2 regions of the Escherichia albertii genome follow, and region 2 is predicted to be linked to the other one. Evidence: predicted binding sites of a transcription regulator. Region 2 holds the regulator's gene; the other holds the start of a gene.

Region 1 (12,604 bases), 1.6 Mb from region 2:
TTTACTAACATATCTTCTGCTGTATTTGATTTATAAAGGTAATGTGGCGAAGTATAGATACCATCTGTCATTATCATTCCTTGAAGGTGAATAATTTTTTACACTTTATTTTAAGAGTAAATACGACTACTATCAAAAATCGCTCATTCTTTTTAATAAAAGCAAGAGAAATGAATGTTTAATATATGTTGAATATTGTTGGTGATTTATAAGATTTAATAAGCAGATATTTATAGATGGTTAAAGTATATGAAAAATTAATTCAGAAATAGATCCGCCTTGAGTTTAATTCCTCATTTTGCACCAACCTTCCCAATTTTTATCGAAACTTTTAGATTGAGTAGAGAATCTTATTCAGACTGCATCAGTCGAGTCGTATTGTGAACCCACAAAGAGTGCGGATTTAGTGGGTAATCATAGCGGGAGCTTTGCATGAACTCGCAGCCGTTGAGACTCTGTCAATCGGCTTTGTGTTCTCACAAAAACGACAGGCATAAAAAAACCCGCTTGCGCGGGCTTTTTCACAAAGCTTCAGCAAATTGGCGATTAAGCCAGTTTGTTGATCTGTGCAGTCAGGTTAGCCTTATGACGTGCAGCTTTGTTTTTGTGGATCAGACCTTTAGCAGCCTGACGGTCCACGATCGGTTGCATTTCGTTAAATGCTTTCTGTGCAGCAGCTTTGTCGCCAGCTTCGATAGCTGCGTATACTTTCTTGATGAAAGTACGCATCATAGAGCGACGGCTTGCGTTGTGCTTACGAGCCTTTTCAGACTGAATGGCGCGCTTCTTAGCTGATTTGATATTAGCCAAGGTCCAACTCCCAAATGTGTTCTATATGGACAATTCAAAGGCCGAGGAATATGCCCTTTTAGCCTTCTTTTGTCAATGGATTTGTGCAAATAAGCGCCGTTAATGTGCCGACGCTCGTTACGTAGTGATGGCGCAGGATTCTACCAGCTTGCGTGGTGCGAATACAGCTTTTCCACGATAAAAATTGCAGCAGGCGGTCAGTTTCTTCCCGTGATTTGCGCCATAGCAATGAAAAGCCACTTCTTTCTGATTTCGGTACCCAATCGCCGGTTAACCTTGACCGCTGTACAAGGTATACTCGGACGATTTTCACTGTTTTGAGCCAGACATGAAGCTGATACGCGGCATACATAATCTCAGCCAGGCCCCACAGGAGGGGTGTGTGCTGACTATTGGTAATTTTGACGGCGTGCATCGCGGCCATCGCGCGCTGTTGCAGGGCTTGCAGGAAGAAGGGCGCAAACGCAGTTTGCCAGTGATGGTGATGATTTTTGAGCCTCAACCGCTGGAGCTGTTTGCGACTGATAAAGCCCCGGCACGCCTGACCAGGATGCGGGAAAAACTGCGTTACCTCGCTGAGTGCGGCGTGGATTACGTGCTGTGCGTGCGTTTTGACAGACGCTTTGCGGCGCTGACAGCGCAAAATTTCATCAGTGATCTTCTGGTGAAGCATTTGCGGGTAAAATTTCTTGCTGTCGGCGATGATTTCCGCTTTGGCGCTGGTCGTGAAGGCGATTTCTTGTTATTACAGAAAGCTGGCGCTGAATATGGCTTCGACATCACCAGCACGCAAACTTTCTGCGAAGGTGGTGTGCGTATCAGCAGCACCGCCGTGCGTCAGGCACTGGCGGATGACAATCTGGTCCTGGCCGAAAGTTTACTGGGGCACCCGTTTGCCATCTCCGGGCGTGTTGTTCACGGTGATGAGCTAGGGCGCACTATTGGTTTCCCGACGGCGAATGTGCCGCTGCGTCGTCAGGTTTCCCCGGTTAAAGGGGTTTATGCGGTGGAAGTGCTGGGCCTCGGCGAAAAGCCGTTGCCTGGTGTCGCAAACATCGGAACGCGCCCAACGGTTGCAGGTATTCGCCAGCAACTGGAAGTGCATTTATTAGATGTTGTAATGGACCTTTACGGTCGCCATATACAAGTAGTGCTGCGTAAAAAAATACGCAATGAGCAGCGATTTGCGTCGCTGGACGAACTGAAAGCGCAGATTGCGCGTGATGAATTAACCGCCCGCGAATTTTTTGGGCTAACAAAACCGGCTTAAGCCTGTTATGTAATCAAACCGAAATACGGAACTGAGAATCTGATGAGTGACTATAAATCAACCCTGAATTTGCCGGAAACAGGGTTCCCGATGCGTGGCGATCTCGCCAAGCGCGAACCGGGAATGCTGGCGCGTTGGACTGATGATGATCTGTACGGCATCATCCGTGCGGCTAAAAAAGGCAAAAAAACCTTCATTTTGCATGATGGCCCTCCTTATGCGAATGGCAGCATTCATATTGGTCACTCGGTTAACAAGATTCTGAAAGACATTATCATTAAGTCCAAAGGGCTTTCTGGGTATGACTCGCCGTATGTGCCCGGTTGGGACTGCCATGGTCTGCCGATCGAGCTGAAAGTAGAGCAAGAATACGGTAAGCCAGGTGAGAAATTCACCGCTGCTGAGTTCCGCGCTAAGTGCCGTGAATACGCGGCTACCCAGGTTGACGGTCAGCGCAAAGACTTTATCCGTCTGGGCGTGCTGGGCGACTGGTCGCACCCGTACCTGACCATGGACTTCAAAACGGAAGCCAACATCATCCGCGCGCTGGGTAAAATCATTGGCAACGGTCATCTGCACAAAGGCGCTAAGCCGGTGCACTGGTGTGTTGACTGCCGTTCTGCGCTGGCTGAAGCGGAAGTTGAGTATTACGACAAAACTTCTCCGTCCATCGACGTCGCTTTCCAGGCGGTCGATCAGGATGCGCTGAAAGCAAAATTTGGCGCAAGCAACGTTAACGGCCCCATTTCGCTGGTTATCTGGACCACCACGCCGTGGACACTGCCTGCTAACCGTGCAATCTCCATTGCACCTGATTTCGACTATGCGCTGGTGCAGATCGACGGCCAGGCCGTGATTCTGGCGAAAGATCTGGTAGAAAGCGTAATGCAGCGTATCGGCGTTACCGATTACACCATTCTTGGCACGGTGAAAGGTGCCGAGCTGGAGTTGCTGCGCTTTACCCATCCGTTTATGGACTTCGATGTTCCGGCAATTCTCGGTGATCACGTTACGCTGGATGCTGGTACCGGTGCCGTTCATACCGCGCCTGGTCACGGCCCGGATGACTATGTGATCGGTCAGAAATACGGTCTGGAAACCGCTAACCCGGTTGGCCCGGACGGCACTTATCTGCCAGGCACTTACCCGACTCTGGATGGCGTTAACGTTTTCAAAGCGAACGATATTGTCATTGCATTGTTGCAGGAAAAAGGTGCGCTGTTGCACGTTGAGAAAATGCAACACAGCTACCCGTGCTGCTGGCGTCACAAAACGCCGATCATTTTCCGCGCGACACCTCAGTGGTTTGTCAGCATGGACCAGAAAGGTCTACGTGCGCAGTCGCTGAAAGAGATTAAAGGCGTACAGTGGATCCCGGACTGGGGCCAGGCGCGTATTGAATCAATGGTTGCTAACCGTCCTGACTGGTGTATTTCCCGTCAGCGCACCTGGGGCGTACCGATGTCACTGTTCGTGCATAAAGACACTGAAGAGCTGCATCCGCGTACCCTCGAACTGATGGAGGAAGTGGCGAAACGCGTTGAAGTTGACGGTATCCAGGCGTGGTGGGATCTCGATGCGAAAGAGCTCCTCGGCGACGACGCTGACCAGTACGTGAAAGTGCCGGATACGCTGGACGTGTGGTTTGACTCCGGGTCTACCCACTCTTCCGTTGTCGACGTGCGCCCGGAATTTGCCGGTCACGCTGCTGACATGTATCTGGAAGGTTCTGACCAGCACCGTGGCTGGTTCATGTCTTCTTTGATGATCTCCACCGCGATGAAAGGCAAAGCGCCGTATCGTCAGGTACTGACTCATGGCTTCACCGTGGATGGTCAGGGTCGTAAGATGTCCAAATCCATCGGCAACACCGTTTCGCCGCAGGATGTGATGAACAAACTGGGCGCGGATATTCTGCGTCTGTGGGTGGCATCAACTGATTACACCGGTGAAATGGCCGTTTCTGACGAGATCCTGAAACGTGCTGCCGACAGCTATCGTCGTATCCGTAACACTGCACGCTTCCTGCTGGCAAACCTCAATGGTTTCGATCCGGCAAAAGATATGGTGAAACCGGAAGATATGGTGGTACTGGATCGCTGGGCCGTGGGCTGTGCGAAAGCCGCGCAGGAAGACATCCTCAAGGCTTACGAAGCGTACGATTTCCACGAAGTAGTACAGCGCTTGATGCGTTTCTGCTCCGTTGAGATGGGGTCCTTCTACCTCGACATCATCAAAGACCGTCAGTACACCGCCAAAGCAGACAGCGTGGCGCGTCGTAGCTGCCAGACTGCGCTGTATCACATCGCAGAAGCGCTGGTTCGCTGGATGGCGCCGATTCTTTCCTTCACCTCTGATGAAGTGTGGGGCTATCTGCCGGGCGAACGTGAAAAATACGTCTTCACTGGAGAGTGGTACGAAGACCTGTTTGGTCTGGCAGACAGCGAAGCGATGAACGATGCGTTCTGGGACGAACTGTTGCAAGTACGCGGCGAAGTGAACAAAGTCATTGAGCAGGCGCGCGCCGACAAGAAAGTGGGCGGGTCGCTGGAAGCGGCAGTGACGCTGTATGCAGAACCGGAGCTGGCGGCGAAATTGACCGCGCTGGGCGATGAATTACGATTTGTCCTGTTGACCTCTGGCGCTGTCGTTGCAGATTACAATGACGCTCCTGCTGATGCTCAGCAGAGCGAAGTTCTCAAAGGGCTGAAAATCGCGTTGAGTAAAGCCGAAGGTGAGAAGTGCCCACGCTGCTGGCACTACACTCAGGATATCGGCAAGGTGGCGGAACACGCAGAAATCTGCGGCCGCTGTGTCAGCAACGTCGCCGGTGACGGTGAAAAACGTAAGTTTGCCTGATGAGTCAATCGATCTGTTCAACAGGACTACGCTGGCTGTGGCTGGTAGTCGTCGTGCTGATTATCGATCTGGGCAGCAAATACCTGATCCTCCAGAATTTTGCTCTGGGGGATACAGTTTCGCTGTTCCCGTCGCTTAATCTGCATTATGCGCGTAACTATGGCGCGGCGTTTAGTTTCCTTGCCGATAGCGGCGGCTGGCAGCGTTGGTTCTTTGCCGGTATTGCGATTGGTATTAGCGTGATCCTGACGGTGATGATGTATCGCTCGAAGGCGACGCAGAAACTAAACAATATCGCTTACGCGCTGATTATTGGCGGCGCGCTGGGCAACCTGTTCGACCGTCTGTGGCACGGCTTCGTTGTCGATATGATCGACTTCTACGTCGGCGACTGGCACTTTGCCACCTTCAACCTCGCCGATACTGCAATTTGTGTCGGTGCGGCACTGATTGTGCTGGAAGGTTTTTTGCCTTCTAAAGCGAAAAAACAATAATAAACCCTGCCGGATGCGATGCTAGCGCATCTTATCCGGCCTACAGATTGTTGCGAAATTGTAGGCCGGATAAAGCGTTTACGCCGCATCCGGCAAAAATCCTCAAAATACAAGAGCAAACCTGCATGTCTGAATCTGTACAGAGCAATAGCGCCGTCCTGGTGCACTTCACGCTAAAACTCGACGATGGCACTACCGCCGAGTCTACTCGCAACAACGGTAAACCGGCGCTGTTTCGCCTGGGTGATGCTTCTCTTTCCGAAGGGCTGGAGCAACACCTGCTGGGGCTGAGAGTGGGCGACAAAACTACCTTTTCGCTGGAGCCTGATGCGGCGTTTGGCGTGCCGTCACCGGACCTGATTCAGTACTTCTCCCGTCGGGAGTTTATGGAGGCAGGCGAGCCAGAAATTGGCGCAATAATGCTTTTTACCGCAATGGATGGCAGTGAGATGCCTGGCGTGATCCGCGAAATTAACGGCGATTCTATTACCGTTGATTTCAACCATCCGCTGGCCGGGCAGACCGTTCATTTTGATATTGAAGTGCTGGAAATCGATCCGGCACTGGAGGCGTAACATGCAGATCCTGTTGGCCAACCCACGTGGTTTTTGTGCCGGGGTAGACCGCGCTATCAGCATTGTTGAAAACGCGCTGGCCATTTACGGCGCACCGATATATGTCCGCCACGAAGTGGTGCATAACCGCTACGTGGTCGATAGCCTGCGCGAGCGTGGCGCTATCTTTATTGAGCAGATTAGTGAAGTGCCGGACGGCGCGATTCTGATTTTCTCCGCGCACGGTGTTTCTCAGGCGGTACGCAATGAAGCGAAAAGCCGCGATCTGACGGTATTCGACGCGACCTGTCCGCTGGTGACCAAAGTGCATATGGAAGTCGCCCGCGCCAGTCGCCGTGGTGAAGAGTCAATTCTCATCGGTCACGCCGGTCACCCGGAAGTAGAAGGTACGATGGGCCAGTACAGCAACCCGGAAGGGGGAATGTATCTGGTCGAATCGCCGGAAGATGTGTGGAAACTGACAGTCAAAAATGAAGGGAAGCTTTCTTTTATGACCCAGACCACCCTGTCGGTGGATGACACATCCGATGTGATCGACGCGTTGCGTAAACGCTTCCCGAAAATCGTCGGGCCGCGTAAAGATGATATTTGCTATGCCACCACCAACCGTCAGGAAGCGGTACGCGCTCTGGCGGAGCAGGCGGAAGTGGTGTTAGTGGTGGGGTCGAAAAACTCTTCCAACTCCAACCGCCTGGCAGAACTGGCGCAGCGCATGGGTAGACACGCATTTTTGATTGACGATGCAGCAGACATCCAGGAAGAGTGGGTGAAAGGCGTCAATTGTGTTGGCGTGACCGCCGGCGCATCGGCCCCGGATATTCTGGTGCAGAATGTGGTTGCACGTTTACAGCAGCTTGGCGGCGGCGAAGCTATTCCGCTGGAAGGCCGCGAAGAAAACATCGTTTTCGAAGTGCCGAAAGAACTGCGTGTGGATATTCGTGAAGTCGATTAAGTCATTAGCAGCCTAAGTTATGCGAGAATGCCGGTCTTGTTACCGGCATTTTTTATGGAGAAAATATGCGTTTGCCAATTTTTTTAGATACCGATCCCGGTATCGACGATGCTGCGGCAATTGCCGCCGCGCTTTTTGCCCCTGAGCTGGATCTTCAGCTAATGACTACCGTTGGAGGCAATGTTTCCGTACAGAAAACTACCCGAAACGCGCTGCAACTGTTGCATTTCTGGAATGCGGATATCCCTCTCGCTCAGGGGGCTGCCGTGCCGTTGGTGCGTGCGCCGCGCGATGCATCGCATGTTCACGGCGAATCAGGCATGGAAGGTTACGACTTCGTTGAGCACAACCGAAAACCATTAGAGAAACCAGCCTTTCTTGCTATTCGGGATGCGTTAATGACAGCTCCAGAGCCTATTACGCTGGTGGCAATTGGCCCGTTGACCAATATTGCGTTACTGCTCTCGCAATGCCCGGAATGCAAACCGAATATTCGTCGCCTGGTGATCATGGGGGGGTCAGCGGGGCGTGGTAATTTAACACCAAATGCCGAGTTTAATATTGCTGTCGATCCTGAAGCTGCTGCTCAGGTCTTCCAGAGTGGGCTGGATATTGTGATGTGTGGTCTGGACGTCACCAATCAGGCGATGTTAACCCCGGAGTATCTCTCCACGTTGCCTGAATTAAATCGCACCGGAAAAATGCTCCACGCGCTGTTTAGCCACTATCGCAGCGGCAGTATGCAAAGCGGTCTGCGAATGCATGATCTCTGTGCCATCGCCTGGCTGGTGCGCCCGGACTTGTTCACTCTCAAACCGTGTTTTGTTGCGGTGGAAACTCAGGGCGAATTTACCTCCGGTACTACGGTTGTGGATATTGAAGGTCGCATGGGTAAACCCGCCAACGTTCGGGTGGCGCTGGATCTGGACGTGAACGGCTTTCGCCAGTGGGTCGCTGAGGTCTTAGCCCTGGCAAAGTAATTGCAGAGCAAGGAGGTGCTTAATGACGTATGGAGAAGCGTATTTAGCGGGGTGGAAGAATATCTTTAATTATAAAGGCGTTGCCACCCGCTCTGAGTTCTGGTCGTTTATGAGTGGTAGTGTCGCTATCTGCTTGCTGCCGCTTTTATGCTGGTGGTGTGCGGCAACAATTGACCGTGATTACGGTGTTTTCCTTTTTTATGCGCTGCCCGTTTCATTTCTCTTAACGTTGATTTTTGCTGTACCAGCGATAGCGTTAGTCGTCAGAAGGATGCACGATATCGGGCATTCGGGGTGGTGGTTTGCTATTGTCGTGTTGATCCCTTTTACGGGCATATTTCTGCTAATAATGTGCTGCCTGCCGTCAAAATCACAAAACCAGGCATAATGCCAGAGGGCATGACGTGGCCGTTTTTGCGTCATGCCTTCCACTGATATCCCTCCCTGTTTATCATTAAATTCTAATTATCGGCGTTTTTGGCTGGCGGCGTAGCAATGCGCTGGTTACTCTGAAAACGATCTATGCAATTAACAAAAGAGAATAGCTATGCATGATGCAAACATCCGCGTTGCCATCGCGGGAGCCGGAGGACGTATGGGCCGCCAGTTGATTCAGGCGGCGCTGGCATTAGAAGGCGTGCAGCTTGGTGCGGCGCTGGAGCGTGAAGGATCTTCTTTATTGGGCAGCGATGCAGGCGAACTGGCAGGAGCCGGAAAAACCGGTGTTATCGTGCAAAGCAGCCTCGATGCGGTAAAAGATGATTTCGATGTATTTATCGATTTTACCCGCCCGGAAGGTACGCTGAACCATTTGGCTTTTTGCCGCCAGCACGGTAAAGGGATGGTGATTGGCACGACAGGTTTTGACGAAGCAGGAAAACTGGCGATTCGTAATGCCGCTGAAGATATTGCGATTGTCTTTGCCGCCAACTTTAGTGTCGGTGTTAACGTCATGCTTAAGTTGCTGGAGAAAGCGGCGAAAGTGATGGGGGACTATACCGATATCGAAATTATTGAAGCACATCATCGGCATAAAGTGGATGCGCCATCAGGTACTGCGTTGGCAATGGGAGAGGCGATTGCCCACGCTCTGGATAAAGAGCTGCAAGATTGCGCCGTTTACAGTCGTGAAGGCCATACCGGTGAACGTGTGCCAGGTACTATTGGTTTTGCAACTGTACGGGCGGGGGACATCGTTGGTGAACACACTGCCATGTTTGCTGATATCGGCGAGCGCCTGGAGATTACCCATAAAGCTTCCAGCCGTATGACCTTTGCTAACGGTGCGATAAGATCGGCATTGTGGCTAAATGGCAAGAAAAGTGGTCTTTTTGATATGCGAGATGTGCTTAAACTCAATGGTTTTTAATAGCAAAACTATTGTTTTTGCACAAAAACAATAGTTGTATATGCATGATTGCAAAGGGCTTTTGTTTTTAGCCCTTTTATTTTTGTCGTTATGTTTTAAAATTTTCAGTAAGTGCTAAAAATAACCTCTTTTACCTTCTGTTTTTGTTGTTTTAATGTAAATTTTGACCATTTGGTCCACTTTTTTCTACGTGTTTTTATTTCATGCAATCTTCTCGTTACGCAAGCGTTTTCCAGACAATGTTATGTGATATTTTTATCGCTTAATGCCTGTAAAACATGCATGAGCCGCGAAATGATATAAAAAATCCCGTCATTAAGTTGACATTTAACCCACTTATCTCCAGAATGCCGCCGTTTGCCAGAAATTCGTCGGTAAGCAGATTTGCATTGATTCACGTCATCATTGTGAATTAATATGCAAATAAAGTGAGTGAATATTCTCTGGAGGGTGTTTTGATTAAGTCAGCGCTATTGGTTCTGGAAGACGGAACCCAGTTTCACGGTCGGGCCATAGGGGCAACAGGTTCGGCGGTTGGGGAAGTCGTTTTCAATACTTCAATGACCGGTTATCAAGAAATCCTCACTGATCCTTCTTATTCTCGCCAAATCGTCACTCTTACTTATCCTCATATCGGTAATGTCGGCACCAATGAAGCCGATGAAGAATCCTCTCAGGTACATGCCCAAGGTCTGGTGATTCGCGACCTGCCGCTGATTGCCAGCAACTTCCGTAATACCGAAGACCTCTCTTCTTACCTGAAACGCCATAACATCGTGGCGATTGCCGATATCGATACCCGTAAGCTGACGCGTTTGCTGCGTGAAAAGGGCGCACAGAATGGTTGCATCATCGCGGGCGATAACCCGGATGCGGTGCTGGCATTAGAAAAAGCCCGCGCGTTCCCAGGTCTGAACGGTATGGATCTGGCAAAAGATGTGACCACCGCAGAAACCTATAGCTGGACACAAGGGAGCTGGACGCTGACCGGCGGCCTGCCAGAAGCGAAAAAAGAAGACGAGCTGCCGTTCCATGTGGTGGCTTATGATTTCGGCGCCAAACGCAATATCCTGCGTATGCTGGTGGACAGAGGCTGTCGCCTGACCATCGTTCCGGCGCAAACCCCGGCTGAAGATGTGCTGAAAATGAATCCAGACGGCATCTTCCTCTCCAACGGTCCTGGCGACCCGGCACCATGTGATTACGCTATTACCGCCATCCAGAAATTCCTCGAAACCGATATTCCGGTATTTGGTATCTGCCTCGGCCATCAGTTGCTGGCGCTGGCCAGTGGTGCGAAGACCATCAAAATGAAATTTGGTCACCACGGCGGCAACCATCCGGTTAAAGATGTGGAGAAAAACGTGGTGATGATTACCGCCCAGAACCACGGTTTTGCGGTGGATGAAGCAACATTGCCTGCAAACCTGCGCGTGACACACAAATCCCTGTTCGACGGTACGTTACAGGGGATTCATCGCACCGATAAACCGGCATTCAGCTTCCAGGGCCACCCTGAGGCCAGCCCCGGTCCGCACGACGCCGCGCCGTTGTTCGACCGCTTTATCGAGTTAATTGAGCAGTACCGTAAAACCGCTAAGTAATCAGGAGTAAAAGAGCCATGCCAAAACGTACAGATATAAAAAGTATCCTGATTCTGGGTGCGGGCCCGATTGTTATCGGTCAGGCGTGTGAGTTTGACTACTCTGGCGCGCAAGCATGTAAAGCCCTGCGCGAAGAGGGTTACCGCGTCATTCTGGTGAACTCTAACCCAGCGACCATCATGACCGACCCGGAAATGGCCGATGCAACCTACATCGAGCCGATTCACTGGGAAGTGGTACGCAAGATTATTGAAAAAGAGCGCCCGGATGCAGTGCTGCCGACGATGGGGGGTCAGACGGCGCTGAACTGTGCGCTGGAGCTGGAACGTCAGGGCGTGCTGGAAGAGTTCGGCGTCACTATGATTGGTGCCACCGCTGACGCGATAGATAAAGCAGAAGACCGTCGCCGTTTCGACGTGGCGATGAAGAAAATCGGTCTGGAAACTGCGCGCTCCGGCATCGCACACTCAATGGAAGAAGCGCTGGCGGTTGCCGCTGAAGTGGGTTTCCCGTGCATTATTCGCCCATCCTTTACCATGGGCGGTAGCGGTGGCGGTATCGCTTATAACCGCGAAGAATTTGAAGAAATTTGTGCCCGCGGTCTGGATCTCTCCCCGACCAAAGAGCTGCTGATTGATGAGTCGTTGATAGGCTGGAAAGAGTACGAGATGGAAGTGGTGCGTGATAAAAACGACAACTGCATCATCGTCTGCTCTATCGAAAACTTCGACGCGATGGGCATCCATACTGGTGATTCCATCACTGTAGCGCCAGCGCAAACGCTGACCGACAAAGAATACCAAATCATGCGTAACGCCTCGATGGCGGTACTGCGTGAAATCGGCGTTGAAACCGGCGGTTCTAACGTCCAGTTTGCGGTTAACCCAAAAAACGGTCGTCTGATTGTTATCGAAATGAACCCGCGTGTATCCCGTTCTTCGGCGCTGGCGTCGAAAGCCACCGGCTTCCCGATTGCCAAAGTGGCAGCGAAACTGGCGGTCGGTTATACCCTCGACGAACTGATGAATGACATCACTGGCGGTCGCACTCCGGCTTCCTTCGAACCGTCTATCGATTACGTTGTGACGAAAATTCCTCGCTTCAACTTCGAGAAATTTGCCGGGGCTAATGACCGTCTGACCACCCAGATGAAATCGGTTGGCGAAGTGATGGCGATTGGTCGCACCCAGCAGGAATCGCTGCAAAAAGCCCTGCGCGGCCTCGAAGTTGGCGCGACGGGTTTCGACCCGAAAGTCAGCCTTGATGACCCGGAAGCGCTGACTAAAATCCGCCGTGAACTGAAAGACGCTGGCGCAGAGCGTATCTGGTACATCGCCGATGCCTTCCGCGCAGGCCTGTCTGTGGATGGCGTGTTTAATCTGACTAACATCGATCGCTGGTTCCTGGTACAAATCGAAGAACTGGTGCGTCTGGAAGAGAAAGTGGCAGAAGTGGGTATCACTGGCCTGAACGCTGACTTCCTGCGCCAGTTGAAACGTAAAGGCTTTGCCGATGCGCGTCTGGCAAAACTGGCGGGCGTACGCGAAGCGGAAATTCGCAAGCTGCGTGACCAGTATGACCTGCACCCGGTCTACAAGCGCGTGGATACTTGTGCGGCAGAGTTCGCCACTGACACCGCGTACATGTACTCCACCTATGAAGAAGAGTGCGAAGCGAATCCGTCTACCGAC
Region 2 (12,604 bases):
GTTATTTTCCTTCTGATAACACGTACAGAAACAGTGTAAATCTTTTAACGCGTTGAATACAGAAGATAAATAGAGGAAAAAGAAGAGGAGACCAGACTAAGATAATCTGGTGCGTCCGAGTGGACTCGAACCACCGACCCCCACCATGTCAAGGTGGTGCTCTAACCAACTGAGCTACGGACGCAATATGGTGCGTTCAATTGGACTCGAACCAACGACCCCCACCATGTCAAGGTGGTGCTCTAACCAACTGAGCTATGAACGCAACGTTGTAGGTGACAACGGGGACGAATATTAGCGACAGAGTGGGAAGGTGGCAAGAGGCAAAATGTAATTTTCTTCGGTATTTCGACCGTTTGCAGAGCTTTTAAGCAAATTGGCTATATTTTGTTGATTTTCAAGGGGGGGCTCAGGGTTATATTTACATTTGCTGCTATCAAATACTTCGCTCATCTGGATGTATGCAGGGTGGTTTGCCACGATCTCAATTCTATCGTGGATTAATCCGTCATAGCCTTTACACTTAGTTAGTGATAAGGGCACACAGATGCAGCAAAGGAATAAATCATGGGATCTGATGCAAAAAATTTGATGAGCGATGGGAAAGTACACATTGTTCATGCTGGCGAAGTTATTAGTGCGACTCAACTTACCGATGGCGAGTTGATTGTCGAGGCGGGCGGAAGAGCAGAAAACACTGTAGTAACTGGCGCCGGTTGGCTGAAAGTGGAAGCCGGCGGTGTTGCCAAAGGTACGCAATATGCCAATGATGGCACGTTGTCAGTAAATGATGGCGCAATTGCTACTGATATCGTCCAGTCTGACGGTGGGGCATTAAGCCTCTCAACGCTTGCCACTGTTAATGGTCGCCATCCTGAAGGTGAGTTTAGCGTTGATCAAGGCTATGCCTGCGGTTTATTGCTGGAAAATGGCGGCAATTTACGTGTTCTGGCTGGTCACCGGGCAGAAAAAATCATCCTCGACCAGGGCGGTGGTCTGCTGGTCAACGGGACAACGTTTGCAGCCGTGGTAGATGACGGCGGTGAATTGCTGGTTTACCCAGGCGGGGAGGCCATCAATTGTGAGATTAATCACGGCGGCGTCTTTATGCTGGCAGGAAGAGCCAGTAATACAAGCCTTACGAGCGGCGCTATGAATAATCTGGGGGGCGAAGACCAAAATACGAATGTTGAAAACGGAGCGGTTTATCGCCTGGGAACGGATGGCCTACAGCTCTATAGCTCCGGTAAGACTAAAGATCTGACCGTTAACGCCGGAGGTCGGGTTGAAATTCATGCCGGAACGCTGGAAAACGCGGCAATCAAGGGCGGCACAGTGATTGTGATGTCACCGACCAGCGCAGACGATAAGTTTGTCGTAGAAGAAGATTGTGCGCCGGTTGAGTTAATGGGCAGAGTTACCGTACAAGAGGGGAGCTCTTTGATTATCGGTTACGGCGCTGACTTACAGCAGTCAACAGTGACAGTCCAGCAGGGCGGTGTGTTGATTCTCGACGGAAGTACGGTAAAAGGTGACGATGTCACTTTTCGTGTTGGTGAGTTAAATCTTGATGATGGAACGGTGTGGCTGATCACTTCGGCGGCAACGCGTGTGCAATTGAAAGTGAAACGCCTGCGCGGAAAAGGAACGGTTTGCCTGCAAACCAGTGCGAAAGAGATTTCACCAGAGTTCATTGGTGTGAAAGGGGAAGTGAGCGGCAATATTCACGTCGAAATAACAGACGCCAGCCGGCAACCTATCTGCGCCGCGCATAAATTGCAGCCGGATGCAGACGGTATTGGCGCTACTCTCCAGCCTGCGTAAAAAATAAGGCGCAATCGTTGCCGATTGCGCCTGTCTTTATTAGCGTGCTGCGCGTTGCAGAATCGTTGCTGACGGCAAACGTTGCAGGAAACGCATACGCAACATCATCATGATGGCCGCCGACGTCAGACCGATGATAAAGCCGATCCAGAAGCCTGCAGGTCCCATTGGTTTAACCACCAGATCGGTCAGTGCCAGAATGTAGCCGCTCGGCAGGCCCAACACCCAATACGCGATAAAGGTGATATAGAAAATAGAACGCGTATCTTTATAACCACGCAAAATCCCGCTGCCAATTACCTGTATAGAATCAGAAATCTGATACACCGCCGCCAGCAACATTAAATGCGCTGCCAGCGTTACAACTTCAGGATTATCGTTATACAGCAGGGCGATTTGCTCCCGCAGTGATACAGTAAAGATCGCTGTTAGCGTCGCCATACAAACGCCAACCATAAGCCCGGTCCGTGCGGCGGTTTGTGCATCTGATGTTGAACCCTGACCCAGACGGTAACCTACGCGGATAGTAACCGCCGCCGCCAGCGACATTGGCAGAACGAACATCAGCGAGCTGAAGTTCAGGGCAATCTGATGGCCTGCCACATCAACAATACCGAGCGGAGATACCAACAGTGCCACTACCGCAAACAGCGTCACTTCAAAGAATAGCGCCAGCGCAATAGGTAAACCAAGTTGTACCAGTCGTTTCATTACTGCCGGATCAGGTCTGGCGGTACCTGTTTCGTTACGAATATCACGCATTGAGCGTGCGTGTTTAATGTAGGAAAGCATGGCGAGGAACATCACCCAGTAAACAGCCGCAGTTGCTACGCCACAACCGACGCCGCCGAGTTCCGGCATGCCAAAATGGCCATAGATAAAGATATAGTTCACCGGAATGTTAACCAGCAGGCCAATAAAGCCCATCACCATTCCTGGCTTGGTTTTTGCCAGTCCTTCGCACTGGTTACGTGCGACCTGGAAAAACAGGTAGCCAGGCGCGCCCCACAGCAACGCACGCAGATAACCTACCGCTTTGTCTGCCAGCGCTGGATCGATATTTTGCATAGAGCGGATAATATAGCCCGCATTCCACAGCACCAGCATAATGAGTACGGAAACAAAGCCAGCCAGCCAGAAGCCTTGTCGCACCTGATGCGCAATACGTTCACGTCGCCCGGAACCATTTAGTTGGGCAATGACCGGCGTTAACGCCAGCAACAGGCCATGACCAAAAAGAATTGCCGGAAGCCAGATAGAGGTACCGATAGCGACCGCCGCCATGTCGGTAGCGCTATAGCCGCCAGCCATAACGGTATCGACAAAACCCATCGCGGTTTGGGCGATTTGCGCGAGAATCACCGGGATAGCTAATGCTAATAACAGACGCGCTTCATTGATATACTTCTGCACGTAAACACCTTTTATATTGTTGTTATATGAGAGACTAAAAAGCCGCCTGAATGGGCAGCAAAAAGAAGAAGCAGGGGAATTCCGGTCTATTGTAGCGAGGATTTATTAATTCTCCAGTGAAAAAATAGCCATTCTGATCCCTTCACTGGTAAGGGCGTTTTCCACCTGCTATTGTGCTGAACAGAATATCTTAACTGAATTCAGGAGTTGTAAGTATGTTTACGGGGATTGTGCAGGGCACCGCTAAACTGGTGTCGATAGATGAGAAACCCAATTTTCGTACCCATGTGGTGGAGTTACCCGACCATATGCTGAATGGACTGGAGACGGGGGCGTCTGTGGCGCATAACGGTTGTTGCCTGACCGTAACGGAAATTAATGGCAACCGCATCAGTTTTGATCTGATGAAAGAAACGTTGCGGATTACCAATCTTGGTGATTTAAAGGTTGGAGATTGGGTAAACGTGGAACGCGCGGCTAAATTCAGCGATGAAATTGGCGGGCATTTAATGTCAGGTCATATTATGACCACCGCAGAAGTAACGAAAATATTAACTTCGGAAAATAATCGTCAGATCTGGTTCAAAGTGCAAGATACGCAATTGATGAAATATATCCTGTATAAAGGATTTATTGGTATCGACGGTATTAGTCTGACGGTAGGCGAAGTGACGCCAACCCGTTTCTGCGTGCATTTAATTCCAGAAACGCTGGAACGTACTACGCTCGGTAAGAAAAAACTTGGCGCACGGGTCAACATCGAAATCGATCCGCAAACCCAGGCGGTGGTAGATACGGTGGAACGTGTACTGGCGGCGCGGGAAAACGCTATGAATCAGCCGGATACTGAAGCCTGACTTTAAGATGAAATCGCCCCCAGAGCGGGGGCGATAAAATAACGCTTAGCGTGCGACACGGAGGCCGTTTTCAACCCCGCGAGAGAACACCACCTGCCAGAGCTGAATATCACGCGCACGGAAAGCGCCTGCGCAAGCATTCAGATAATAGGTAAACATTCGTTTAAAGCGTTCACTGTAATTATCAGCAATTTCAGGCCATGCAGCGAGGAATCGCTCATACCAGGCCATTAATGTGGTGTCATAGTCGGCGCCGAAGTTATGCCAGTCTTCCATCACAAAGTGAGGTTCGCTGGCGCGTGCAATCTGTCGAACAGATGGCAGGCAACCGTTCGGAAAAATATATTTATTAATCCACGGATCAACATTTAGATCTGTTTTTTTCGACCCGATAGTATGCAGCAGGAAAATACCCTCCGGCTTCAGATTACGATCCACAACCTCAAAATAGGTATCGTAATTCTTCGGTCCGACGTGCTCGAACATCCCAACAGAAACAATGCGGTCAAATTGATCGTTCAGATCACGATAATCTTGCAGCAAAATGGTGACATCCAGACCTTTGCAGCGCTCCTGGGCCATTTTCTGCTGTTCAGCAGAAATCGTGACGCCAACCACGCTCACGTCATATTTGGACGCCATATAGTGCGCCAGTCCGCCCCAGCCACAGCCAATATCCAGCACACGCATGCCCGGTTTTAACTGTAACTTTTCACAGATCATTTTGAGCTTCGCTTGCTGGGCAGATTCCAGATTATCGGCATCTTTCCAGTAAGCGCAGGAATACTGCATGAAGGGGTCCAGCATACGGCTGAATAAATCATTGCCAAGATCGTAATGCTCTTTACCGACTATCCAGGCACGTTTTTTACTTTGTAGATTGAAGAGACGCGCGGCAGCGATGCGCAATGTGTCCTTGAAATGATGAGGGAGTTGGTTTTCGAGACCTGCGCGTAAGACCTTGCTAAAAAACATATCCAGTCGGTCACATTCCCACCAGCCATCCATATAACTTTCGCCTAACCCCAGCGAACCTTCCTGCAGAACGCGTTTAAAAAAATCGGGGTTTTTAACACGAATATCTGCCGGGGCAGGGCCGTTAATCGCAATGCCTGCACGGCTGAGTAATTCGTTGGCGATACGATACCAGTTGTCATCCGGTACACTGACTTCTTCTATACACGATGAACTCATAGTTTCTCCATCACTGGTCGGTGATCAGAACCTTAAAACAGCGTAGACGCTTTTTTGGCTTTGTGAGAAATCCCGCAGAAAAAAACCGCGAGTCTATAATCCGACGTAGAACAGAGGGAAAGGAGGAACCCTTGCCGAAATGACCATCCATAGTGAGTCGGGAACACTCCTGTCCCCGTAAAAACATAATATTTATCGTAATCTTAACAACCGGAATTTAGTATAGGCCGCTAATTTCAATCATACAACAAAATTTTGTTAGCAGCCTAATCATAAAGATATCGATATAGATCAATGCGATTCGCTATGAGCAGCTTCGGTGCTGCCATGAGGCTGACAGTCAGGTTCTTCGCGACGTTGCATCATATAGCCCAGGCCAACCAGGGCCACCGTTGCTAACATCACGCTGGTGGTGGTAAATAACGGCGTACTGACGCTAATAAGCCAGGAAACCACCAGACTTGCGAGGAAGCACAGTCCCAGTTGCAGCGTATTTTGCAGTGCTGCGGCGCGTCCAGTTGCATGTGGGAAGGGACGCAGCGCCTGGGCGACAACAATCGGGTAGATCGCGCCATTGGCAACAGCCATCACACAGAATGGGATCAGAATTTCGGCCAGTGAAACATGGCTAATGAAGCCAGCAGCCCAGGTTGCCACAACACTGACAGCAAACAGTACCAACAGCCATGGTAACAGTTGCTTGCCTTGCCATTTCTGCAATGCTGCACGACAGCCATAACCACCAATCAGAAACGCGATAGTTTGCGGGACATAACTTAAACCAATGACCGCCGGGCTGTAGCCCATCTCGCTAAGAATGAACGGAGAACCGGTTAGCCACGCAAAAAAACTGGCTGAACAGGCTGCATAAATCAGCACGTTTCCACGATAGATTTTAGAACGTAGCAGATCGGTAAAGGTCAGTGAATCCTGGCTATCATTACGCGTTTTCGTGGTGGGTTTAAGCCAGAAAATAGGCAAAATCAGCACCACGGTAATGGCAAACAGGGTGGCGAAAATGGCCTGCCAGGAGAAATGAACCAACAACCAGCTACCTAACAGGGGCGCCAGAGCAGGAGAAAGCCCAACCAGCGGCATGATGGTTGCAAAAATGCGATTCACTTTTTGTGAAGGATAGTAGTCCGTCACCAATGCTTGCCAGATAACTGCCGCGGCACAGACCCCAACAGCCTGTACAAAACGCAATACCAGCAGAGTGGCGGCGTTTTCTACCCACAGCATGCCTAAACTACCCAGAGCAAAAATCGTTAAACCGATTAGTAACACGGGCTTACGACCATAACGGTCAGAGAGCGGCCCCCATAGAAGCTGGGCAGCGGCGAAACCAGCAAGGAACAGACTAAGGCTGGCACTGACGGCAGACGCAGGCGTTTGCAGATCGGCCTGAATGGCGGCAAAAGCGGGCAGATACATATCGGTTGCCAGAAAACCGAGTACGCTCAAACCCGCCAGCCAGACTAAAAATCTTTTCCCAGGTTGCATGTATATTCTCTAAATTCTTCAATTAAACACCGCCGCAAAGTGTAGGGAGTGAAATTCCTGTTGTGAAACGGTAATATTTGATGACTGGTTTCAAAAATTTTGCAGGCAAACTATGTGGTCAGAATATTCTCTCGAAGTTGTTGATGCGGTAGCGCGAAATGGCAGTTTTAGCGCTGCAGCCCAGGAGTTGCATCGCGTTCCTTCCGCTGTCAGCTATACCGTGCGTCAACTGGAGGAGTGGCTGGCGGTGCCGCTTTTTGAGCGCCGTCACCGTGATGTGGAATTGACCGCTGCCGGAGCGTGGTTTTTAAAAGAGGGGCGTTCTGTTGTCAAAAAAATGCAGATCACCCGCCAGCAATGTCAGCAAATTGCCAACGGCTGGCGCGGACAGTTAGCCATCGCGGTGGATAATATTGTCAGGCCAGAGCGTACTCGTCAGTTGATCGTTGATTTTTATCGCCACTTTGATGACGTCGAGCTTCTGGTTTTTCAGGAGGTATTTAATGGCGTCTGGGATGCGCTTTCCGACGGGCGTGTCGAACTGGCGATTGGCGCGACACGAGCGATTCCGGTCGGAGGACGTTATGCCTTCCGTGATATGGGGATGTTAAGCTGGAGTTGCGTTGTCGCCAGCCATCATCCACTGGCGTCTATGGCGGGGCCGTTCAGCGATGATACGTTGCGTAATTGGCCGTCATTGGTGCGCGAGGACACCTCACGAACGTTGCCAAAACGTATTACTTGGCTGCTGGATAACCAAAAAAGACTTGTAGTGCCTGACTGGGAGTCGTCAGCAACGTGTATTTCCGCTGGATTGTGTATTGGCATGGTGCCGACGCATTTCGCCAAACCGTGGCTTAACGAGGAGAAATGGGTAGCACTGGAACTGGAAAATCCATTCCCTGATTCGGCATGTTGTCTGACCTGGCAGCAGAATGATATGTCACCAGCATTGACCTGGCTGCTGGACTATCTGGGGGACAGCGAGACTCTTAATAAGGAGTGGCTACGGGAACCGGAAGAGGCTCCCGTAGTGAACGATTAGCGACGGTAGTCGCGGAACGGGCCGTCAGCTACGGAGCGGCGTTCAATAAGGCGTGGATGAACTTCAATGGACTGCGGTTCTTCGCGTTTGTTGACGATACGATCTAACAGCATGTTGAATGCCGTTTCACCCAGTGAATCTTTCGGCTGATGGATAGTAGTCAACGCCGGGGTAAAATAACGAGCGTTGCGCACATTATCATAACCGATCAGCGAAACATCCTGCGGCACGCGCAGACCCATTTCGTCAGCGGCGCAGAGTGCGCCCATCGCCATAATATCGCCACCACAGAAGACGGCAGTAGGGCGGTGTGATTGCGACAGGATTTGCTGCATGGCGCGATAACCGGATTCCGGCTCAAAGTCACCTTGTACAATCCAGTTTTCCGGCACCTTGATCATGGCTTCTTCCATTGCCTTCATAAAGCCAGCCAGACGGCCAGCACCGGTGTTGCGCTCCAGAGGGCCAGGAATAACGCCGATTTCGCGATGGCCGCGTTCAATCAGATAGCGTCCAGCCATGTAGCCGCCTTCAAACGCGTTATCGATGACCGCATCGGTAAAATCTGCTTTTGCTTCCCCCCAGTCCATCACCACCATCGGAATATGACGGTACTCTTCCAGCATTGCCAGTAGCGGTTCTGGATACTCAGAACACATAACCAGAAGGCCATCAACGCGTTTTTGCGCCATCATCGACAGATAGGCACGCTGTTTCTCAAGATTGTTCCACGCATTACCCAGAATCAGGGTATAGCCTTTCTGGAAGCAATTTTTTTCAACTGCTTCAATAATTTCGGCAAAATAGGCCGCTTCGCTGCTGGTCGCCAGCAAACCGATAGACTTGGTGTGGTTAACCTTCAGGCTACGCGCCACCGCGCTAGGGGAATAGTGTAATTCTTTAATCGCTGCCCACACGGCATTGCGCGTTTCTTCAGCGACGAAACGTGTTTTGTTAATTACGTGTGATACAGTTGTAGTGGAAACGTTTGCTCGTTTCGCTACATCTTTTATTGTTGCCATTCCATTTCACTCCAGACCCTAACTTCAGCTCCTGCAAAATCGCAAGGTAAACGTTTGCCTTTACACACCTTACGCACAACAAAAATGTTGCGGTACGCCGAAAAAACGACACGGAGCGTCAGAAAGGGGTCAATGGCCAGTACGCAAATAGTATAAGCGTGGAATTTTGGCCGATCTTGACGAAAAGGGGAAGTGGTAAAAGCACTTATCATAATAAATGCCGGGAGATTTTTTCATCGCAGTGTGTAAAAATGCGTAATATCACTTTTTGTGTGGTAATAAGAAAGGAGAAAACTTGATGAGCACCGACCTTAAATTTTCACTGGTAACAACTATTATCGTTCTGGGTTTGATCGTGGCCGTGGGTCTGACAGCCGCGCTGCACTGATTTCCTCCCGAGGGAGCTTATGTTCCCTCACATCCTCTTTCCTTTGTTAGCAAAATGACCGAGCGTTCAGTTAATGGTTTTGTTACTGCTGATGTTTGTGTCAGCCAGAAAATGACCCGAAGCAGTTGGTGTTGCCAACAGTTAATAAAACAAAAACGCAGAAGGCGTACCTTCTGCGTTACAGGTTACTGATAAAATGCAATTTATTGCGCCGGATACACTGTTAACGCCTCATTTGCGCAGGACTGATTAGCGTAGTGCATCAGGCAATGTTGCATTTGCCATCAGTGATTATGCGGCGAGATTTTTCGCCACGAACGCCCAGTTCACCAGCGCCCAGAAGTGTTCCAGGTAGCCAGGGCGAGCATTGCGATAATCGATGTAATAAGCGTGTTCCCAGACATCAACGGTCAGCAGCGGAGTTGCATCGGTGGTCAGCGGAGTTCCGGCGTTAGAGGTAGAAACGATAGCCAGTTTGCCGTCGCTATTTTTCACCAGCCAGGTCCAGCCGGAGCCGAAGTTTTTGATGGCAGCATCAGTAAACTGTGCTTTGAAATCGGCAAAGCTGCCAAAAGACGCGGCGATAGCGTCAGCCAGTTCACCTGTCGGTTCGCCACCCGCGTTTGGCGCCAGGCAGTTCCAGTAGAAAGTGTGGTTCCAGACCTGGGCAGCGTTGTTAAATACGCCACCTTCAGAGCTACGAATAATCTCTTCCAGTGATTTACCTTCAAACGCGGTGCCTTTGATCAGGTTGTTCAGATTAGTGACGTAAGTCTGATGATGTTTGCCGTAGTGATACTCGATGGTTTCCGCAGAAATGTGCGGTGCCAGAGCGTCTTTAGCATATGGTAGTGCAGGTAATTCGAATGACATTGCTACTCTCCTTTATTATTAATTGGTATACGCACAATAGCCTTATTGTGAGTACGGATAGGGTAGCAAATTAAAAGGTGAGACAAAAGATGAACTTACCCTGTTGCCGTAACAACAGGGTAAAGTTTTAGCGAAGTGTTTTGGGGGTCATTACCCGACGAGCGCCAACATAGTGGCGCTGCCAGTAATCTTCGCTTAAAGAAGTGATTTGGATTTCCTGGCCACTGCGCGGAGACTGAATAAACTTGCCATTGCCGACATACACGCCTACGTGATCGGCGGTGCCACGGCCCTGGGTGCGGAAGAAGACCAGATCACCGTTTTTCAGTTCACTGCGATCGATTGGTGCCGCGTCGCGCAGGTGATACATTTCATTGGCGGTGCGCGGAATGCGGATCTTCACCAGATCTTTATAGGCGTAATAAACCAGTCCACTGCAATCAAAACCGGTACGTGGCGAGCTGCCGCCCCAACGATACGGCTTGCCAATTTGCTGCATCAGTTTATTCATTGCCACTTTTGTGGCTTTTTGTACTTTTGCTTTGTGTGCGTCGGCAATGGTTCCGGGTATGGCATTTTTGACTTTCACACAATGCGATTTATAACCCTTACGTTTGGTGCACTTTTCCGTAAAGCTGGCTGACGCCGTTTTATTGACAACGTGTTTGCTGCGAGTTTTGGCGTTTTTAGAAGCGGTAACGGAGGATTTTTTAACGGAAGAAGCGGTTTTGCTTTTGGTCGTACTTTTACTGGCGGCTTTTTTGGCTGTTTTCTGGCTGGCTTTATTGCTTTTCCTGGTGGTTGCCGTGCTTTTCTTTTTGTCTGCTTTTTTGGTGATATGAGTGGTGGCAGAGCTCTCCCTGGCTTGCTTGGAAGCATGGGCCATAGGCGTAAAAGGCAGGGTGGTAAAAAGTAAAGCACAGAGCGTGATCGAAATACGGTTTATCCGCGCCACTGAGCGTCCCTCTGTTAAGGCAGGTCTATCATGCCTGCGTCTGATTTACAAAACCCGATGATTCTAATGCATAGAGGAAGAGAAAGTTAATAGCTTTTATTGTTAAAAAATACGTTTCGTCGGCGAGCGCAAAAAAAAGCAGCAGCGAAAGCTAAAAATGGTCACAAATACGTCAGTTTGCAGCGTGTCAGAATAGAAATGGATATTTGGAATGCAACTTATATGGCGAAGGGATAAAATAGCAAAAGCGTGATGAAAATGTTATTTTCCGTTGCCGCACTGACCCGCTACAATGTCAGATTACTGCCGTCAAGAAGTTTGAGGAAGCAAGACAATGAGCACCACTATCGAAAAAATTCAACGCCAGATTGCTGAAAACCCGATCCTGCTATACATGAAAGGTTCACCGAAACTGCCAAGCTGTGGTTTCTCTGCCCAGGCAGTCCAGGCGCTTGCCGCATGTGGCGAACGTTTTGCCTATGTTGATATCCTGCAGAACCCGGATATTCGTGCGGAACTGCCGAAATACGCAAACTGGCCGACTTTCCCGCAGCTGTGGGTTGACGGCGAGTTGGTAGGCGGCTGTGATATCGTGATCGAAATGTATCAGCGTGGCGAGCTGCAGCAGTTGATCAAAGAAACTGCCGCTAAATATAAGTCTGAAGAACCGGACGCTGAATAATCAGCCCCGCAATACTGACGGATGTGAAATCAACATCCGTCAGAGCCTTCCTATCCCCAGTCCAGCCCCTGTGGCGAGCTGGAAAATCCCGCTCCCCGCAACAACGTAAATATTGGTGTTTGCCGCACCGGTTGATCATTCACTTCTGTCAGTGTAAAGCGCAATCGTGGTTCGCGTTGCAGCGCGGTTGCCAGCGCCTGAAAAACGTCAGGCGGTAGTAATTCATCTTTTTCCTGCCAGACCAACATTTTCTTACCGCCTTGCGCCAGATAGAGCACCAGCTTGCCGCCGTAAATGACCACCAGCGCACCGGCCCGACGCGTTGGAACCAGCGTCGCCGGATGTGCAGGCCAGGGCAGCAGATTTCCCCACACATTCGCAGGATCGTTGGCAGAGAGCGCCACTGGTGTGTATTGTTGCGGCTGTGTGGCAGATGTGACCAAATCGCGCAGACGGTCAATAGTCAGATGGTCAGCAAATTGTGCGCCCCCCAGACCGTCGACAAATCGACCGCGCATAATCCGCCCGGAATCTTCCATACTGCGGCAAAGCGTCTGCATTGATGGAAAACCGCCAGGAATATTTTCGGAAATCACTGCTTGACGGCTGATGATGCCATAGCGGTCGAGCATATTTTCCGTTAGTGCCAACATCCGTTCGGTGTCGTTCAGTGCCGCCACCTGCAATAATGACCAACGCCCGGCCAGTTTCGGTGCGTTGTAAGAAACCAGCGGCGCCACTGGCAAGGCCGCTGGGGCATAACCAGAGCGGTCCCGGCGTAATCGACCACCGCGACGTGCCGAAGAGCGGACGTTTGAACTGCTGCGAGTAAGCGCGCGCAAAGGCGC

The links. The regulator PurR, encoded in region 2, represses purine synthesis genes. The targets are predictions, from matches to a motif close to CANGCAAACGTTTGCNTG.
Region 1: carA (glutamine-hydrolyzing carbamoyl-phosphate synthase small subunit) is a predicted target of PurR. The motif match lies at 9,528-9,545, and genes of this name have one in related genera.

The regions. Positions count from the first base shown of each region.
Region 1 covers NZ_CP117568.1:3,765,757-3,778,360, forward strand. Annotated here, with positions in the region: partial or broken gene PS053_RS18250 (pentapeptide repeat-containing protein) at 1-71, opposite strand, end outside; gene rpsT (30S ribosomal protein S20) at 547-810, opposite strand; gene PS053_RS18260 (DUF2575 family protein) at 913-1,131, shown strand; gene ribF (bifunctional riboflavin kinase/FAD synthetase) at 1,139-2,080, shown strand; gene ileS (isoleucine--tRNA ligase) at 2,123-4,939, shown strand; gene lspA (signal peptidase II) at 4,939-5,433, shown strand; gene fkpB (FKBP-type peptidyl-prolyl cis-trans isomerase) at 5,559-6,008, shown strand; gene ispH (4-hydroxy-3-methylbut-2-enyl diphosphate reductase) at 6,010-6,960, shown strand; gene rihC (ribonucleoside hydrolase RihC) at 7,026-7,940, shown strand; gene PS053_RS18295 (DUF805 domain-containing protein) at 7,963-8,328, shown strand; gene dapB (4-hydroxy-tetrahydrodipicolinate reductase) at 8,488-9,309, shown strand; gene carA (glutamine-hydrolyzing carbamoyl-phosphate synthase small subunit) at 9,765-10,913, shown strand; gene carB (carbamoyl-phosphate synthase large subunit) at 10,931-12,604, shown strand, end outside.
Region 2 covers NZ_CP117568.1:693,172-705,775, reverse strand. Annotated here, with positions in the region: tRNA gene PS053_RS03370 (tRNA-Val) at 108-184, opposite strand; tRNA gene PS053_RS03365 (tRNA-Val) at 189-265, opposite strand; gene PS053_RS03360 (AIDA repeat-containing protein) at 568-1,824, shown strand; gene mdtK (multidrug efflux MATE transporter MdtK) at 1,864-3,237, opposite strand; gene PS053_RS03350 (riboflavin synthase) at 3,453-4,094, shown strand; gene cfa (cyclopropane fatty acyl phospholipid synthase) at 4,140-5,288, opposite strand; gene punC (purine nucleoside transporter PunC) at 5,580-6,791, opposite strand; gene punR (DNA-binding transcriptional activator PunR) at 6,904-7,836, shown strand; gene purR (HTH-type transcriptional repressor PurR) at 7,833-8,858, opposite strand; gene cydH (cytochrome bd-I accessory subunit CydH) at 9,157-9,246, shown strand; gene sodB (superoxide dismutase [Fe]) at 9,538-10,119, opposite strand; gene mepH (peptidoglycan DD-endopeptidase MepH) at 10,247-11,074, opposite strand; gene grxD (monothiol glutaredoxin 4) at 11,409-11,756, shown strand; gene PS053_RS03305 (ATP-dependent helicase) at 11,807-12,604, opposite strand, start outside.